One region of the Streptomyces sp. NPDC059917 genome, then DNA from elsewhere that is predicted to be linked to it. Evidence: riboswitches for the same ligand, from Rfam matches in the RefSeq annotation. Region 1 holds a riboswitch; each other region holds the start of a gene.

What was found. Region 1 has a riboswitch for thiamine pyrophosphate ahead of ACFWAR_RS22690 (thiamine ABC transporter substrate binding subunit). Riboswitches for the same ligand answer to the same signal wherever they lie in the genome.
Region 2: another riboswitch for thiamine pyrophosphate. It lies ahead of thiC (phosphomethylpyrimidine synthase ThiC); the one in region 1 lies ahead of ACFWAR_RS22690 (thiamine ABC transporter substrate binding subunit).
Region 3: another riboswitch for thiamine pyrophosphate. It lies ahead of thiO (glycine oxidase ThiO); the one in region 1 lies ahead of ACFWAR_RS22690 (thiamine ABC transporter substrate binding subunit).

The regions. Positions count from the first base shown of each region.
Region 1 covers NZ_JBHWLC010000039.1:73,956-77,220, forward strand. The annotation lists gene ACFWAR_RS22685 (ABC transporter permease) at 1-272, opposite strand, end outside; gene ACFWAR_RS22690 (thiamine ABC transporter substrate binding subunit) at 315-1,391, opposite strand; TPP riboswitch at 1,490-1,598, opposite strand; gene rlmN (23S rRNA (adenine(2503)-C(2))-methyltransferase RlmN) at 1,663-2,775, opposite strand; gene ACFWAR_RS22700 (phosphatidate cytidylyltransferase) at 2,895-3,265, opposite strand, start outside.
Region 2 covers NZ_JBHWLC010000007.1:76,305-79,569, forward strand. The annotation lists gene ACFWAR_RS06370 (hypothetical protein) at 1-77, shown strand, start outside; gene thiC (phosphomethylpyrimidine synthase ThiC) at 202-1,989, opposite strand; TPP riboswitch at 1,983-2,121, opposite strand; gene ACFWAR_RS06380 (YibE/F family protein) at 2,161-3,265, shown strand, end outside.
Region 3 covers NZ_JBHWLC010000045.1:51,586-54,850, forward strand. The annotation lists gene ACFWAR_RS24705 (thiazole synthase) at 1-419, opposite strand, end outside; gene thiS (sulfur carrier protein ThiS) at 423-623, opposite strand; gene thiO (glycine oxidase ThiO) at 620-1,810, opposite strand; TPP riboswitch at 1,808-1,919, opposite strand; gene ACFWAR_RS24720 (NAD(P)/FAD-dependent oxidoreductase) at 1,986-3,265, shown strand, end outside.

The sequences.
Region 1 (3,265 bases):
GGAACGGTGACGACCGCCCGCAGCAGCTGTTTGCCGGGGAACTCGAAGCGGGCGAAGACGTAGGCCCCGGGCAGTGCGACCAGCAGCGTCAGCGCGGTCGAGGCCAGCGCCTGCCAGGTGGTGAACCACAGCACGTCGGCGATGTCGGGCCGGGCGAGGACCTCGCCGATCCGGCCGAACCGCCAGCCGTCGTCGCCCCGCAGACCGCGGCCCACGATCGCGGCGACCGGGTAGGCGAAGAACAGGCCGAAGAAGGCGAGGGGCAGGGCCATCAGGGCGAGCCGCACCACGACCGCCCGACTCCTTCGCGCCGCTTACTTCACGACGAGCGAGGACCATGCCTTGACCCACTGCTCACGGTTCTTCGCGATGGCGTCGGGCGCGACCGTCTCCGGCTTCTCGACGACCACGCCGTGCTTGGTGAAGAGGTCCGGCAGCTTCGCGTCCTTGACCACCGGGTTCACGAACATCTGGAGCGGCATGTCCTCCTGGAACTTCTTGCTCACCAGGAAGTCGATCAGGGCCTTGCCGCCCGCCTCGTTCTTCGCGCCCTTGAGCAGGCCCGCGAACTCGACCTGCCGGAAGCAGGTGCCGGTGGCGACCCCGGTGGGAGCCTCGGCCGGCTGCGGCTCGGCGTACAGCACCTCGACCGGCGGGCTGGACGCGTAGGAGACCACCAGCGGGCGGTCGCCCTTGGCCTTCTTGCCGCCGGCGGAGCCGGAGAACCGCTCGTTGTACGCCGCCTCCCACGAGTCGACGACCTCGACGCCGTTCGCCTTGAGCTTGGTCCAGTAGGCCTTCCAGCCGTCGTCGCCGTACTTGCCGACGGAGGCCAGGAGGAAACCGAGGCCGGGCGAGGAGGTCGCCGCGTTCTCGGTGACCAGCAGGTTCTTGTACTCCGGCTTGACCAGGTCGTCCAGCGTCTGCGGCGGGGCGAGCTTCTTGTCGGCGAAGTACGCCTTGTCGTAGTTGACGCAGATGTCGCCGGAGTCGACCGGGGTGACCCGGTGCTCCTTGTCGAGCTGGTACTGGGCGCCGACCCCGGCCAGGCCCTTGGCCTCGTACGGGGTGAAGATGCCGCTGTCGAGCCCGCGCGAGAGCAGGGTGTTGTCGATGCCGAAGAAGACGTCGCCGCGCGGCGAGCCCTTCGTCAGGATCTCCTGGTTGAGGGCGGCGCCCGCGTCGCCGCTCTTGAGCACCTTGACGGTGTAGCCGCTCTGCTGCTCGAACTCCTTCAGGACCGCCGGGGTCACGTTGAAGGAGTCGTGGCTGACGAGGGTGATCGTCTTCGTCTCCGCCGCCGGCTTGGACTCGCCGCCGCAGGCGGCGAGGGTGCTCACGCCCAGCGCGACGACGAGCGCGCTGCCCGCGATCTTCTTGGTGGTGCTCATTGAATGCTTCCTCCTGGGATGTCCAGGAGAAGACGCGGCCCTGCCCAGCGCCTCGCGCCACGTGGACGCGAGAGCGGTCGCCGGGCAGGGCGCAACAGCTTGAGTGGTGACCGAACTTCCTACCCGGAATGACCCGGGCGAGGTTCAGAGGGTCTGCGGTGACGGTTACCGCACTCTCAGCGCTGTGGCGCTCCCCTGTCGGAATATGCAGTTGGTTTCGGCCACAGGGTACCCCGCGGCCCCGCTCCGGGAGGAAATCCGGAATCCGGCGCTAGCGCTCCGAAGCGGCGAGCTGGCCGCAGGCGCCGTCGATCTCCTGGCCGCGCGTGTCCCGGACGGTCACCGGTACGCCGTGGTTCGCGATGGCCTGGACGAAGGCCCGCTCGTCCTCGGGGCGCGAGGCGGTCCACTTGGAGCCCGGGGTCGGGTTCAGCGGGATCAGGTTGACGTGCACGCGCTTGCCCTTGAGCAGCCGGCCCAGCCGGTCGCCGCGCCAGGCCTGGTCGTTGATGTCACGGATCAACGCGTACTCGATGGAGATCCGGCGGCCGGACTTGTCGGCGTACTCCCAGGCCGCGTCCAGCACCTCGCGCACGTTCCAGCGGGTGTTCACCGGCACCAGGGTGTCGCGCAGCTCGTCGTCGGGCGCGTGCAGCGAGACGGCCAGACGGCACTTGAAGCCCTCGTCGGCGAAGCGCAGCATGGCCGGAACCAGGCCGACCGTGGAGACCGTGATGCCGCGCTGCGACAGGCCGAGGCCGTCGGGCTCCGGGTCGGTCAGCCGACGGATCGCGCCGACCACGCGGTTGTAGTTGGCCAGCGGCTCGCCCATGCCCATGAAGACGATGTTCGACAGGCGCGCCGGGCCGCCGGGCACCTCGCCGTCGCGCAGGGCGCGCATGCCGTCGACGATCTGGTGCACGATCTCCGCGGTGGAGAGGTTGCGGTCCAGCCCCGCCTGGCCGGTGGCGCAGAACGGGCAGTTCATGCCGCAGCCCGCCTGCGAGGAGATGCACATGGTGACCCGCTCGGGGTAGCGCATCAGGACGGACTCGACCAGCGTGCCGTCGTGCAGCTTCCACAGCGTCTTGCGGGTGGTGTCGTCGTCGCACGAGATGTGCCGGATGACCGACATCAGGTCGGGGAGCAGCTCCTCGCGGAGCTTCTCGCGGGAGGCCGCCGGAATGTCCGTCCACTGCGCCGGGTCGTGGTTGTACCGGGCGAAGTAGTGCTGCGACAGCTGCTTGGCCCGGAACGGCTTCTCACCGATCGCGGCCACGGCCTCGCGCCGCTCCTCGGGGGTGAGGTCGGCCAGGTGCCGCGGGGGCTTCTTGGCTCCGCGAGGGGCGACGAAAGTGAGCTCTCCCGGAACAGGGCGGGCCATGGCAGGTACTCCTCGGTAAAGACGAAAGGCGCACCGCAAGAAGCAGCGCGCCTTTCAAGGGTAACCGCCCGGGGGGTTCCGCCCCTCTCGGACGGACTCCTCCCGGTCCCCGCGGGGGGTCAGCCCGTGCCGACGAAGGCCGCCAGCAGCAGCCACACCACGGGCGCGGTCGGCAGCAGCGAGTCCAGCCGGTCCATGATCCCGCCGTGCCCCGGCAGCAGCGTTCCCATGTCCTTGATGCCGAGGTCCCGCTTGATCATCGACTCGCCGAGATCGCCCAGCGTGGCGCTGACCGCGACCGTCAGGCCCAGCAGCAGACCCTGCCACCAGGCGCCGCCGTCGATCAGGAACTCCATGCACAGCGCGCCGGCGACCATCGCGAAGGCCACCGCTCCGAAGAGCCCCTCGCGGGTCTTGCCGGGGCTGATGCGCGGGGCCAGCTTGTGCTTGCCGAAGCGCCAGCCGACCGCGTACGCCCCGGTGTCGCTGA
Region 2 (3,265 bases), on a different contig from region 1:
AGGGCCCCCGCCCCGGCTACACGCCGCCGGACTTCACAAGCCCCGACTTCGGCGGCCCGGAGCACGAGCCGGAGTGAGGCGGGCAGGGTCGACGGAGCGCTGTTTCACGTGAAACAGCGCTCACGGCGGCGACCCACTGCCCTCGCCCTGCGTCGCTCCCGAGGGGGACGGCCCCCGGAGGCGACGCGAAGGGCGCCGGCGTCAGTCGGCCAGCGGCAGGTAGACGCGGTTGCCCGCGGCCGCGAACTCGGCGGACTTCTCCGCCATGCCCGCCTGGATCTCGTCGGCCTTCAGGTCCCCGCCGTGTTCGCGGCGGATGTCCTGGGAGATCTTCATCGAGCAGAACTTCGGACCGCACATGGAGCAGAAGTGCGCGGTCTTCGCCGGCTCGGCCGGCAGGGTCTCGTCGTGGAACTCCCGCGCCGTGTCGGGGTCGAGGGCCAGGTTGAACTGGTCCTCCCAGCGGAACTCGAAACGCGCGTCGGACAGCGCGTCGTCCCACTCCTGTGCGCCGGGGTGCCCCTTGGCCAGGTCGGCCGCGTGCGCGGCGATCTTGTAGGTGATGACTCCGGTCTTGACGTCATCGCGGTTGGGCAGGCCCAGGTGCTCCTTGGGCGTCACGTAGCAGAGCATCGCGGTGCCCCACCAGGCGATCATCGCGGCGCCGATGCCCGAGGTGATGTGGTCGTAGGCGGGGGCGACGTCCGTGGTCAGCGGGCCCAGGGTGTAGAACGGGGCCTCCTCGCAGATCTCCTGCTGGAGGTCGATGTTCTCCTTGATCTTGTGCATCGGGACATGGCCCGGGCCCTCGATCATGGTCTGCACGTTGTGGCGCTTGGCGATCGTGTTCAGCTCGCCCAGCGTCTTCAGCTCCGCGAACTGCGCCGCGTCGTTGGCGTCCGCGATGGAACCGGGGCGCAGGCCGTCACCCAGCGAGTACGTGACGTCGTAGGTGGCCAGGATGTCGCAGAGTTCCTCGAAGTTCGTGTAGAGGAAGTTCTCCTTGTGGTGCGCGAGGCACCAGGCGGCCATGATCGAGCCGCCGCGGGACACGATCCCCGTCTTGCGGCGCGCGGTCAGCGGCACGTACGGCAGCAGCACGCCCGCGTGGACGGTCATGTAGTCGACGCCCTGCTCGGCCTGCTCGATGACCGTGTCCTTGTAGATCTCCCAGGTCAGGTCCTCGGCCCGCCCGTCGACCTTCTCCAGCGCCTGGTAGAGCGGAACGGTGCCGATCGGGACGGGGGAGTTGCGCAGCACCCATTCGCGGGTGGTGTGGATGTTGCGGCCGGTGGAGAGATCCATGACCGTGTCGGCGCCCCACTTGGTGGCCCAGGTCATCTTGTCCACCTCCTCCTCGATGGAGGAGGTGACGGCCGAGTTCCCGATGTTGGCGTTGACCTTCACCAGGAAGCGCTTGCCGATGATCATCGGCTCGATCTCGGGGTGGTTCACATTCGCGGGGAGGACGGCACGACCCGCCGCGATCTCCTCGCGGACGACCTCGGGGGAGACGTTCTCGCGGATCGCGACGTACTCCATCTCCGGGGTGATCTCACCGCGGCGGGCGTACGCGAGCTGGGTCACGGCCTGGCCGTCGCGGCCCCGACGGGGCAGCCGCGGGCGACCCGGGAAGACCGCGTCGAGGTTCTTGAGTCCGCCGCGGGGCGAGGTGTGCTTGATGCCGTCGTCCTCGGGGCGCGCGGGGCGACCCGCGTACTCCTCGGTGTCACCGCGGCTGATGATCCAGTTCTCGCGCAGCGGCGCGAGGCCCCGGCGGACGTCGGTCTCGATCTGCGGGTCGGTGTACGGGCCGGACGTGTCGTAGAGCGTCACGTCCTTGCCGTTGGTGAGGTGCACCTGGCGAACCGGCACGCGGAGGTCCGGGCGGGAGCCCGCAACGTACCCCTTGTGCCAGCCAGGCTGGCGCTCTTCCTGGCCGTTGCTGTCCTGGCTGACGGCAGGCGTGTGTGCGTCCTGAATGGTCATGAGACCTATCTCCCTACGCCGGCATTACCCGGTAACAGGTTCGGCGGTCGGCGCAGCCTCCTCCCGTACGTGTCCACGTACGGTGATCAGCGCCCTCTCAGCCCGGTGCTCCGAGCTCCCGCGTTGTGCAAAGGTGCCCCCACGCTAGCGTCATCCTTGGCGTGCTGAACAGTGGGCCCCCTCATCTCTTGCGATGATCACTCGGTGACGTCCTCGCCGCAGCCCCCCACCGAGCCCACGGATCACTCGGATCACTCGGGCCACGCCCACCCTCCCCACGGGTCCTCGCACGGACCGTCCGCGGGCGCGTCCCACGGGCACTCGCACTCCCACAGCCACGGCCCGGCCGCCCCCGTCTCGAAGCACTTGCGCAAGGTCATCGCGGCGGTCCTGATCCCCTTCGCCGCCGCCGTCCTCGTCGGCATGATCGTCCTGTGGCCGGGCGGCGCCCCCGCGCACGAGCGCACCGGAGTCGGCTTCGACCGACAGACCCAGCAGGGCAAGGTCGTGTCGATCGAGCTGGTCGACTGCAAGTCCGTCAACGCCGCGCAGGTCCCGCCGTCCAGTGGCCCTTCCGCCCCCAAGGGCAAGGCCGCCCCGTCCGGCGACTGCAAGAAGGCCACGGTCGAGATCGGCACCGGGCCCGACCGGGGACACCGCTTCGTCGAGATCGTCCAGCCGGGCGCACCACGGCAGTTGGAGACAGGTCAGGGGATCGTGGTGGCGTACGCACCGGCCGCTCCGCGCGACCTGCAGTACTCCGTGATCGACGTGAACCGCAAGCTCCCGCTGGCACTGCTGGCCGGGATCTTCGCCATCGCCGTGGTCGTGGTCGGCCGACTGCGCGGGCTGTTCGCGCTGATCGCCCTCGCGGTCAGCTTCTCCGTGCTGACGCTCTTCATCCTGCCCGCCATCCTCCAGGGTTCGAATCCGCTGGTCGTGGGGGTGGTCGGCGCCAGCGCGATCATGCTGATCGCGCTCTACATGTGCCACGGCCTGACCGCCAGGACCTCGGTCGCCGTGCTCGGGACCCTGGCCTCGCTGCTGCTGATCGGGCTGTTGGGTTCGGTGTTCATCGGCTGGGCCTTCCTCAGCGGCAACACCGATGACAACACCGGACTGATCCACGGGCTCTACCCGCACATCGACATGAGCGGCCTGTTGCTGGCAGGCGTGATCATCGGATCGCTCGGCGTGCTCGACGACGTGACGGTCACCCAGACGTCCGCGGTCTGGGAACTCCACCAGGCGGACCCGTCGATGGGGCCGCGCGCGC
Region 3 (3,265 bases), on a different contig from region 1:
GGCAGGACCGTGAAGCCCTCGTCGACCAGGGTCTCGGCGGCGTCGAGCAGTTCGACGCCGTCGGGCAGCAGGGTCCGCTCGTCGGCGACGACCTCCAGCTTGATCCAGTCCGTGCCGAGCGCCTCGCGCGCGAGGCGCGCGGTCAGCACGGCCTCGCCCGCGGTGAAGCAGCCCGCGGTGTTGGGCAGGACGGCGATGCCGAGCCGGTTCAGCACGGACAGCACGGATCCTTGGACGGTGGGGTCCAGGCGCCGCATCGCGACGGTGGTCAGCTCGGTGCCGGAGGCGATCAGGGACCGTTCCAGGACGTCGAGGCTGGGCGCGCCGCCCGTACCCATGATCAGGCGGGACGAGAAGGTCCGGCCGCCCAGGACGAAGGGGTCGTCGGTCGTGGTGGCGGTGGCGGTGTCGAGGGACATGGTTCAGCCTCCCTGGACCGCGGTGAGGACCTCGACGCGGTCGCCGTGGCCCACCGTGGTGGCGGGCCACTGGCCGCGCGGGACCACGGTCTCGTTGAGTGCGGCGGCGACCCCCTTGGGCGCGGCGGTCAGGGTGGCGACGACCGCGTCGAGGGTGGTGCCCGCGGGGAACTGGCGGGGCTCGCCGTTGACGGAGACGGTCATGCGGGGGACTCCTCGCGTACGGCGGAGAAACGGCGCGGGCTGAAGGGGCGGGCCACCTCGGGCAGCTCGCCGGTGGTCAGTACGTCGGCCAGCACGTCGCCGGTGACGGGGGTGAGCAGTACGCCGTTGCGGTAGTGCCCGGTGGCCAGGTGCAGCCCCGGCAGTTCGGTGGGGCCGAGCAGCGGGGCGTTGTCGGGGGAGCCGGGGCGCAGGCCCGCGCGGGTCTCGGTGAGCGGCAGCTCGGTGATCCCGGGCACCAGCTCGTGGGCGTCGCGCAGCAGCTCGTACACCCCGCCCGCGGTGACGGTGGTGTCCCAGCCCAGCTCCTCGCTGGTGGCGCCGATGACGAGCTCGCCGTTCTCGCGCGGGACCAGGTAGACGTGGCTGCCGCGGACCACGGCCCGGACGGTCCGGGACAGGAAGGGCGCGTAGGCGGGCGGCACGGTGAGCCGCAGCACCTGCCCCTTGACCGGTCGTACGGGGGGCAGCGCCCGCGGCGGTACGCCGGCCAGCCTGCCGCTGAGGCTGCCCGCGGCCAGCACCACCTGGTCGGCGGCCAACGCGGTGCCGTCGTCGAGCAGCGCTCCGGCGGCCCGGTCGGCGGTGACGGTGAGCCGGGTGGCGGCCGCCCGGTGGACGCGCACGCCGGCCCGCTCGCAGGCGGCCAGCAGGGCGGCCGCGAGCCGCCGGGGGTCGACCTGGTGGTCGCCGTCCACGCGCAGCCCGCCGCGCACGCCCGGCGCCAGCATCGGCTCCAGGCGGCGGCACTCGCGGCCGGTCAGCCACTGCGCGTCCAGGCCGCAGCGGCGCTGGAGGGCGTGCAGCTCGCGCAGGTGGACCCGGTCGTCGGCGTCGAGGGCGACGGCGAGGGTGCCGCAGGCGCGGTAGCCGATGTCCAGGCCGCCGCTCGCGTCGGCGAGCTCCGCGGCGAAGGTCGGGTAGCGCTCGGCGGAGGCGAGGTTCAGGCCGAGCAGGGTCTCCTCGCCGTAGTGCAGCTCGGTGACGGCGGCGAGCATGCCGGCCGCGACCTGGGCGGCGCCGCCGCCGGGCGCCGGATCGGCCAGGGCGGTGCGCAGTCCGCGCTGCGCCGCCCGCCAGGCGGTGACCAGGCCGATGATGCCGCCTCCGATGACGAGGACATCACATCCCCGGCCGGAATCTCCGCCGGAATTTCCGTAAGAATGCATGGGCGTCCAGCCCCTCCCTTCGCCGGCATGACCCGGATCAGGTTCGTACGGTCGGAGGCCGTCCAGCCTCCCTCTCAGCCCGGTCCGCCGGGCTCCCGCGATAGGTACGGTGGCCAGACTAACCCCGTCGAGGGGGCCCGGTAAGGCTGCCTCCCTATTCCTGACGGATCGTCAGATGATTAGGCTGGGCGCCGTGAACGAGCAGACGCACGAGCAGACCGAGCAGACGCCGGAGCGGACGGCCCCGGCCCCGGACGCCGCGGTCCCACCCGCCGTGGTGATCGTCGGCGCCGGGATGGCCGGGGTGCAGACCGCGGTCGCCCTGCGGGAACAGGGCTTCACCGGTCCGGTGACCCTGCTGGGCGCCGAACCCCACCAGCCCTACGACCGGCCCCCGCTCTCCAAGGCCGTCCTCCTCGGCAAGGCCGAGGGCGCCGCCTTCGACGTGGACTTCGAGGGCCTCGACATCGACCTGCGGCTCGGCGTCGAGGTCACCGCCCTGCGCGCCGGCGACCACGCGCTCGACACCACGGCGGGCGCCGTCCCCTACGGCGTCCTGGTCCTGGCCACGGGCGCCGAGCCGCTCACCCTGCCCGGCACCGAGGGGGTCCCCGGCGTCCACCTGCTGCGCACCCTCGACGACGCCGAAAGGCTGCGGCCGGTGCTGGCCGGGGCGCCCGAGGCCGTGGTGGTCGGCGCCGGGTGGATCGGCGCCGAGTTCGCGACGGCCGCCCGCGGGGCGGGCTGCGCCGTCACCGTGGTCGAGGCCGCCGACCGGGTCCTCGCCGGAGCCCTGCCCGCCGAGGTAGCCGCCCCCATGGCCGACTGGTACGCCCAGGCCGGGGCCCGCCTGATCACCGGGGCCAAGGTCGCCGGCATCGAAGCGGGCGAGGCCGGCGCCCCCGGCCGGGTGCTCCTCGCCGACGGCCGCGAGCTGCCCGCCGCCGCCGTGGTCGTCGGCATCGGCGCCCGCCCCGCCACCGGCTGGCTGGCGGGCACCGGGGTGGAACGCGGGAGCGACGGCTCGATCACCGCCGACGCCCACCTGCGCACCTCCCTCCCCGACGTGTACGCCGTCGGGGACTGCGCCTCCTTCCCGTCCGCGCGCTACGGGGCCCGACTCCTCGTCCACCACTGGGACAACGCGCTGCAGGGCCCGCGCACGGTCGCCGCCAACGTCCTGGCCGCGCTCGCGGGGGAGCCCGCCGCCGTCTACGACCCCGTCCCGTACTTCTGGTCCGAGCAGTTCGGCCGCTTCGTCCAGTACGCCGGGCACCACGCCGGGGCCGACGCCCCGCTGTGGCGCGGGGACCCGGCCGACGCCACCTGGTCGGTGTGCTGGCTGCGGGCCGGGGCGCTGGTGGCGGTGCTCGCCGTGGGCCGCCCGCGCGACCTCGCGCAGGGCCGCAAGCTGATCGAGTCCGGGGCACTGGTGGATCCGGACAAGGTGGCGGA